One region of the Phocaeicola sartorii JCM 17136 genome, then DNA from elsewhere that is predicted to be linked to it. Evidence: riboswitches for the same ligand, from Rfam matches in the RefSeq annotation. Region 1 holds a riboswitch; the other holds the start of a gene.
The links. A riboswitch is a leader RNA that binds a small molecule or an ion and turns the genes downstream of it on or off. The one in region 1 is predicted to bind cobalamin.

Region 1 (4,340 bases):
TCTGTTTCATGGCATTCCAATATCGCAGGGAGAAAGAATACAAAATAGAGCTGCTGAACACACAGCTCCAGAATTACAACGACCGTCTGAATGATTTCCTCCGTGGCAGGGATACGCTGAATATCCAACAACTGGACGACTATGTATGCGAACATACCTTTGAAGATCTACGCGTGACACTGATTGACAAAAATGGTACTGTAGTTTACGACAATCTGGAAAAAGATCCCAGCCACTTCGAGAACCACCATAACCGTCAGGAAATAAAAGAAGCTATCACTTATGGCAGCGGCTACTCCATCAACAGACAATCAGAAAGTCTGGGAGGTGAATTCTTCTATTCAGCCAGGTATTATCCTAATCTGGATTATATCATCCGTTCGGCCCTCCCCTATAATGTCAGTCTGATGAGACACCTGAAAGCAGATTCCCATTATGTATGGTTCACACTGATAATCAGCCTGATATTAATAATTATTTTCTACCGGTTTACACATAAGCTGGGAATGTCTATCACAAAATTACAACAATTCGCCATGAAAGCCGACCGCAACGAACCGATAGACACTGATATGCAGGATGCCTTTCCCAAAAACGAACTGGGCGAGATATCCCAACATATTATTCAGATTTACAAACGTCTGCATCAGGCAAAAGAAGATTTATATATCGAACGCGAAAAACTGATTACCCACCTCCAGATCTCGCACGAAGGTTTGGGTGTGTTCAACCACCGCAAAGAGGAGATTCTGGTAAATAACCTGTTCACACAATATGCCAACCTCATCTCGGACAAGAATCTGAGTTCTACGGAAGAAATCTTCTCCATCCCCGAATTGCAGCCCATCACCCGTTTCATTACAAAAAACAGAGAACGCAGTATCGGCAAAGAAGAGAAACGGATGTCATTGAACATAGACAAGAACGGACGTATCTTTGCCGTGGAATGCATTATCTTTCAAGATGACAGCTTTGAAATTTCCATCAATGACATCACTCAGGAACAAGAACAGGCACTGCTGAAAAAACAGCTGACACAGAATATTGCCCACGAGTTGAAAACCCCCGTAAGCAGCATACAGGGATATCTGGAAACCATAGTAAACAACCCTACCCTGCCCCGTGAGAAAATCAATGCTTTTCTGGAGAGAAGCTATGCACAAAGTAACCGGCTGGCACATCTGTTACGGGATATCTCCGTACTCACCCGCATGGAAGAAGCTCCGAACATGATCGAGACAGAACCGGTAAGCCTCACCATCATGATGCGGAATATCCTGAACGAAGTAACTTTAGAACTGGAAGAAAAGAAGATCACTGCCCACAATATGCTGCCTGAAGGACTGACCGTACAAGGCAATTCCTCCCTGCTGTACTCCATCTTCCGGAATCTGACGGACAACGCCATTGCATACGCAGGAACTCATATTTCCATAACCATCCGCTGTTTCCGCGAAGACGAACGTTTTTACTATTTCAGTTTCTCGGACACAGGCGTAGGAGTGGGCCCCGAACATCTAAGCCGTTTGTTCGAGCGCTTCTACCGGGTGGACAAAGGGCGTTCACGCAAACTGGGCGGTACCGGACTGGGACTGGCCATTGTAAAAAACGCAGTCATTCTGCATGGCGGAACAATTTTTGCCAAAAATACCCCCGGTGGAGGACTGGAATTCATATTTACACTGAGCAAAGAATGAGAAGATGCCAAGAACCTGTTTCTAAAATTTCTTCAAAATTTAAACAGACTCTAAAAAATAAAGAAAGATAATTGTTTTCTTAAATATAAACTGTATCTTTGCGATGCATCGGTTCATTTATCTCCCCTCCGAGGTGAATGATTAAAAGGGAATCAAGGTGAGAATCCTGAACAGTCCCGCTGCTGTATGTTTCACTAAACGCATAAGCAAAATGCCAATAACCACTGGGATAATTTCCGGGAAGGTGCTTATAGCGGAAACGAGTCAGAAGACCTGCCTGTGCATTTATCAAATCTGAAGCTTTCGAGGAAAGAGCTTGGAACACTGAACGTAAGGGATGCCTTTAATCACATCCGCTATTTTCTCCGTTTCACTGTCCGGAAAAGAATATCAGGTAAAAAGAACATTTATTTTAAAGTAAACTCTGCCAAGTTTATTTGAGTGCCAATTTGATGGGAATCACGTTGGCATTTTTCATTTATAACAAACTGTTATATTGCATATTACAGAATTTATTCCTATTTTTGCCAATAGTTAAAATCACTCGGTTTAAACCATAAAAGTTTAAACCAACTTTAAACCAAAATAAAATTGAACCCCGAAAAATAGGATTATGAAAGTCAGAAAAGAGTTATTCAAAAGTAAAACATTAGCGAATGGAGAACACCCTATCGCCATTAGAATCCACCATAAAAAAGCCAAATTAGTAATGACGGGAGTTTCTACCAAAGCCGAATATTGGAATAAAGAAAAACTTGCTGTTAAGTGTCAAGACAAAAAATATAAAGAGAAAAATAAAATTGTCAATGACGAATATCTACGAATCTTACAAAGAGTGACAGAGTTCGATACAATCAATCGTCCATACGACTTAGACCTTCTCGCATCCCATGAAGAAATTACAGCTATATATAATGAAATTGACGATAACGAGACTATTCCAATATACACTAATTTCTTTGATTTACTTGATGCCAAAATACAAACATACGAGGAAGGTAGTGCAAGAAAATATAGACAATTAAAAAATGCTTTGATTAAAATCTATGGGAATGAAATCGCAATTAAATCAATCAACAAAACATGGTTTGCAACCTTAGAAGAAAACTTAAAAAGCAAAGGAGTCAAACAAGCTAAAGAATTAATCAAACGATTTATTACAACATATAATTGGGGATTTACAGAGGGGCATATTCTATATTATAAACCAATATCTTATAATAAGAGAGCCTATACAAGCATCATTGAAAAAAGGACATTAGACCTTGAAGGATTTACCTTTCTTCAACATTTGTATAATATTGGTACAAATGAACATTTAAATAATTGGCTAAATGAGCCGTACACCTTTAATAATAATAGCTATTTTAATGCGATAAATATCTTTTTAATCATGGTTGCATTTGACGGATTAGCCCCTATTGACTTATCATATTTACGAATGAAAGACTTAAAACGCAAGCAATACAAAAAAATGCCACTTGATTACACAAGAATTAAAGATTCTCAATATATGAAAGAATATAATACCAAAAACCAAATCATTGAATATTATTCAGTACAATTATTGAGACAAAAGACAAAAAGAGAAGTTAATATTAAATTACCTTGTTATATTATTGATTCCCTATTATATCCCTATTATTATGATGAGGTAGGTTTCAAAAAAAAAGAAGACGATTTCATTTTAAACGTATTCGACAAAAAAACTTACTCTCAATTAAGTAAGAAGCAAATATATAGCAGAATGTCTAATTATTGGAACACTTTAGCCGATGCGCTAAATGATTACATTGCAACCATCCATAATGCACCAACTTCGCTAACAGAAAAAAGGATTACATACTATGCTGCACGACATACGGCTTTAAATGTTCTGAATGATAAAGGAGCAACATTAGAGGAAATTGCAAACATGGCAGGACATGATTTAAAAACATTAGAGAAATCATATTTAGGCGATTTTAATATAAAAAGAAAAGTTGAATCAAACTTAAGAATATGGGAAAATGAACCAATACAAGAAGAAGCGATTGAAAGTTCTTGGGAGAATCAACCAAGACAAGAAGAAACGATTGAAGGTTCTTGGGAAAATCAATCATAAGTACAGATACCACCGTAACCCCTCTCTTAGTTACCCCTCTTTGGAGGAAGGGGGGGGCTAAATTGCCAACGAGTAGTTCCTTTTTTTGTAAATTTTCTCCGCAAAAATGACTTCCTTTCAAAGTGAAAACAAGTTTCTAAACACTTTGTCTGCTAATTGAAAATTTTGTGCCACACAAATTCATTTGTTGCATGGTTGATATAAATTTCTGATGTCCCATCTTCCAATTCGTTTATTATGTCTCTGCAAGTTTGACACCTTGGGTGGGATTCGTCTTTGGCTATCACTTCAAAACTATCTATCAATTGATTTATTTCTTTTATGTCTTGCTCCTCTTGCTTTAGTTCTTTTACCACATTCTCCGTTGAATAATAGTCAACTGATACATTGGGAAACAAGCCGACACGTTGATACTCTTTTTCTATGATTGACTGCACGAGTTCAGGAGTACATTGGTCGTTAACTTTCGTATCTAAGACTACAATTGCATCATGTATTGTCAGCACTTTAAATCGTTTGGCGTACAGTTTGATTAATGT
Region 2 (4,340 bases), on a different contig from region 1:
ATAGGTAAATAACAAGTTCATGCTGATTATCCATGTTTTACCCGGTCGCGCTCTTCGGCACGCTTGGCTGAGTTCCAAGTGCTGAGGTCGCCTGTCAAATAGCCGGTAATGCGACGCATACGCATTATATTCTCGCTTTGGCAAACAGGGCACTTGTCATAAATGACTCCTTTGTAACCGCAGGCTTGGCAAGTGTCAACGGGATGGTTGATAGAGCCGTAGCCAATGCCTTCGTCATGCATTACTTTTACAATTTTGGTTATGGCTTTTACATTTTTCTGGGCTTCTCCGTCCAGTTCCACGTAGGTGATGTGCCCTCCGCGGGTAATGGCGTGGAAAGGAGCTTCCCGTTTTATCTTTTCGGTAATGGTGATGGGTTCTTTTACATCTACGTGGAAAGAGTTTACATAATAGTCATTATCCGTCACTCCGGGAATGATGCCATATTTACGGCGGTCCATACGGGTGAAGCGTCCGGACAGTCCTTCGGCGGGGGTGGCGAGTACGGAGAAATTCAATTGATATTTCTGTTTGTATTCGTCTGCCACCTTGTTTATTTCTGTAACGGCTTCGAATAATGTGTCCCATGCTTTCTGGCTATGTGCGTGCCCTTCTCCATAAAGAGCCATCATGGCATTGTGTCCGCCTATGAAACCTATGCCCAAGGTGCCTTGGCGTAATACATCTCCCACTTGGTCATTGGGGGAAAGTTTTCCTCCGCCTTTCCACACATCATTTCCCATCATGAATGGGAATTGGCGTGCCAGGGCTGTACGTTGATACTGGTAGCGTGCATACAGTTGTTCGGCGATCAGTCCGGACAAAGCATGTACACTTTCTATGAAGATTTCTTTCGCTTTTCTTTCTATGGCTTCTTTCTTGCCTGATTCTTCCAGACTTTCCGCCTTGATGCGTGCTTCGATGGCCAGCCGGGGCATATTCATGGTGGTGAATGACAGATTCCCGCGTCCTAATGAGCCTTTCTCGCCTGCTACATTCTCGTAAACACGGGTACGGCATCCCATAGTCGCCAGTTCATAGCGGTAACGTTTGGGGTCATTGATGTCCCATTTCTCATTTTTATTATAAGGAGTATCCAAAAACATGAAATTGGGGAATAGGGCTTTGGCGGTGGTGCGGCAAGCTTTCAGGAACAAGTCGAAATTGGGAGCCTGGAATTCCATTTTGCCTTCCAGTGCCGCTTCAAAGTTCTCCATGGCTTTTTTGTAATCCTCTTCGGAGTAAGATACACCGTCTTTGATCTTGAATATCTGTATGGGGAAGACGGGGACTTCGCCACGGGTACCCAGACCTTCGATGGTGGCTTTCAGCAGTTCCTCTATGACCATGCGCCCTTCGGGGGAGGTGTCTGTTCCATAATTGATGGAGCTGAACACCACTTGATTCCCACCTCGCGAATGCATGGTGTTCAGGTTGTGGATGAATCCTTCCATGGCCTGATGTGTATCTTTGCGTGTCATGGCATACGCTTTCTCTTCAATTTTCTTGAGGGCTTCTGTTCCGGGTTCTTTTCCTTCTACTTCTATATAAAATTCGGTTAAAGTTTTCAGATGTTTGCGGAATGTCTTCCGTACCCCTTCCGCCATAAAGAAGTCGAAAGCGGGAATAGCCTGACCGCCGTGCTGCTCGTTCTGATTTGTCTGGAATATGATAGTGGCCAGAGTGGCATAACTTTGAATAGACTGGGGGGTGCGGATACTTCCGTTCTTGGTGCGGAAGCCGCGCTCGAACAGATCTTCCAGATCATATTGGATACAAGTGGTAGTCTTGGTGGGATAGTAATCCAGGTCATGTATATGTATGTCGCCCAATTGATGTGCTTCGGCATATTTTTTAGGCAACAGATATTTATAGGTATAGTCTTTTGTAACTTCCGAGGCAAAAGTCATCATCTGTCCGGCGGGAGTATGGCTGGACATATTGGCATTGCTCAGGTTGACATCATTCTTGTCAATGGCTACGATGCCGTCCATGATGTGCTTCATTTGCGTTTTACGGTCGCGTTCCGTATTCCGCCATTCGCGATAAATGATGTATTTCTTGGCCACTTCGGGACGTACTTTCATCAGTTCCTTTTCTACCAGGTCCTGAATCTCTTCCACACTGATGGTTGGAGATGCAAAATTGCTGATAACCCGCATGGTGATTTCAGCAATCAGTTTGTCCTCATTGTCAATTCCGGAGGCATGGAATGCCTTGCCGATTGCATTTTTAATTTTACTGATGGAAAAGTCTTCCCGCTTTCCATCCCGCTTGATAATACAAATCTCAGCGTAATTCATTGTTGGAAAAATTAATTGTTAATAAAAAAAACTTGGCTGTCCTTTCAGGCAGGTTTTCTGACTTATCTCTCCCTTGAAACGCCTTCCCGCAAATGTTTTTGTAGTGGCATATTGTTTCAGCTCAATGAGAATTACAGCAGCGGGTACTGTTGCTGATTTTCACGGCATTCCCTCTTAGAAGTGGTTAACTTCACCTTGTCGGACGGTTGCAAAGGTATAACTTTTTGGGAAACTTTCTGTTTAAAAAATGAATAAAAGTTTTCCAACACGGATAACTTGTTGAAGATGGGAAGGTTATAAAATGTACCATAATGCCATCATGTGGCAGATCGTTCCTCCCAATACAAACAGATGGAAAACGGAGTGCATATAAGGCAATTTGGGGAAGGAATAAAAGACAGCGCCAGTGATGTAAGACACTCCTTCGCCGATCAGCCAATAAATGAAAACAGGAGGTACATGTTGGCAGAGAGGCTTGAAACCTACAAAAATGCTGCATCCCATGGCTATATAACAAAGAGTTTCCAGGTTGCTGTGCTCTTTCAGGTTACCAAAACATAGAATGATTCCGGCAAGAGCACACAACCATACGAAACTAAGGATTCCCCATCCCCAACCACCAACTTCCCGTAAGACTGTCAGCATGATGGGAGAATAGCTTCCTGCGATATGCAGATAAATCGAAGCATGATCGAATTTGCGTAACACCTCGCGGTGAGGGGACGGCTTACTGGCATGATACCAGGTGGAGCTGATATAGGACGACAGCATACCGAATAGATAAAGCCACATGCCGCCTGCTGCCCACGCGTTGCCGCTTTTCATGGCGGCAAGCAGCAGATAACCGCCTCCGATGATACCTATCAGGATACCAGCACCGTGCGACAGGGTATTGGCCCATTCCTCTCCTTGGGTATAGTGTATAGCCAATTTCCTATAAGTTTTTCGGGGTTAATCCCATGTCTTTCGCTTTCTTCAGCATGTATTCTAAAGCAGCGTCATGTTCATTAGGAATGATGCCATCCAGTATGGCGTCCTTGATGGAACTTTTCAGACTGCCTATCTCGCGGCAGGGCTGCAGGTCGAATATCCGCATGATTTCTTCTCCGTCCACCGGAGGTTGGAAGTTGCGTATCCGGTCTTTTTCCTCCAGGTCTTTCAGCTTCTGGCGTACCAGTTTGAAGTTGTCCAGGAATTTTTGTTTTCGTGCTTCATTTTTTGACGTGATGTCCGCTTCGCACAGCATCATCAGGTCGTCAATGTCATTCCCGGCTTCAAAAAGCAGACGCCGAACGGCGGAATCGGTCACCACATCATCTGCGATAACAATGGGGCGCATGTGCAGGCTGACCAGTTTCTGGACATATTTCATTTTCTCGTTCATGGGCAGTTTCATCTTGCGGAAGATGTCCGGAATCATTTTTTCACCGATGAAGTTATGGTTATGGAAAGTCCAGCCTATGCGCGGCTCCCAGCGTTTGGTGCGTGGTTTGCCTATGTCATGCAACAGCGTGGCCCAACGCAGCCATAGGTTGTCGGTATGTTTGGAGATATTGTCCACAACTTCCAGGGTATGATAGAAGTTGTCCTTATGGGCACGCCCGTTCCGGGTTTCCACTCCTTGCAGCGCCACCAGTTCGGGAAAAATCAAAGGCAGCAGTCCGCAGCGGTCCAGCTCTATAAAGCCTTTGGACGGTATGGGGGCGAGCAGGATCTTGTTCAGCTCGTCGGCGATGCGCTCTTTGGAGATAATATGAATGCGTTCCTTGTTGCGTGACAGTGCTTCGAAAGTGGTGTCGTCAATATAGAAATTCAGTTGTGTGGCAAACCGGACACAACGCATCATGCGGAGCGGGTCGTCACTGAAAGTAATGTCCGGGTCCAGTGGCGTGCGGATGGTTCTCTCTTTCAAATCGTCCAGACCGTTAAAAGGGTCTACCAACTCACCGAAACGTGCTTTGTTCAGACACACCGCCATGGCGTTGATCGTGAAATCGCGTCGGTTCTGGTCATCCTCCAAGGTGCCGTCTTCTACTA

Region 2: it holds a riboswitch for cobalamin, as region 1 does, so the genes downstream of both, ACYQ0C_RS18610 (anaerobic ribonucleoside triphosphate reductase) here and ACYQ0C_RS15245 (Arm DNA-binding domain-containing protein) in region 1, are expected to answer to the same signal.

What each region holds. Positions count from the first base shown of each region.
Region 1 is NZ_BAAIFW010000005.1:3,553,037-3,557,376, forward strand. It holds gene phoR (two-component system sensor histidine kinase PhoR) at 1-1,697, shown strand, start outside; cobalamin riboswitch at 1,790-1,992, shown strand; gene ACYQ0C_RS15245 (Arm DNA-binding domain-containing protein) at 2,311-3,801, shown strand; gene ACYQ0C_RS15250 (hypothetical protein) at 3,954-4,340, opposite strand, start outside.
Region 2 is NZ_BAAIFW010000006.1:380,027-384,366, reverse strand. It holds gene nrdG (anaerobic ribonucleoside-triphosphate reductase activating protein) at 1-21, opposite strand, end outside; gene ACYQ0C_RS18610 (anaerobic ribonucleoside triphosphate reductase) at 27-2,303, opposite strand; cobalamin riboswitch at 2,334-2,516, opposite strand; gene trhA (PAQR family membrane homeostasis protein TrhA) at 2,598-3,233, opposite strand; gene ACYQ0C_RS18600 (CCA tRNA nucleotidyltransferase) at 3,238-4,340, opposite strand, start outside.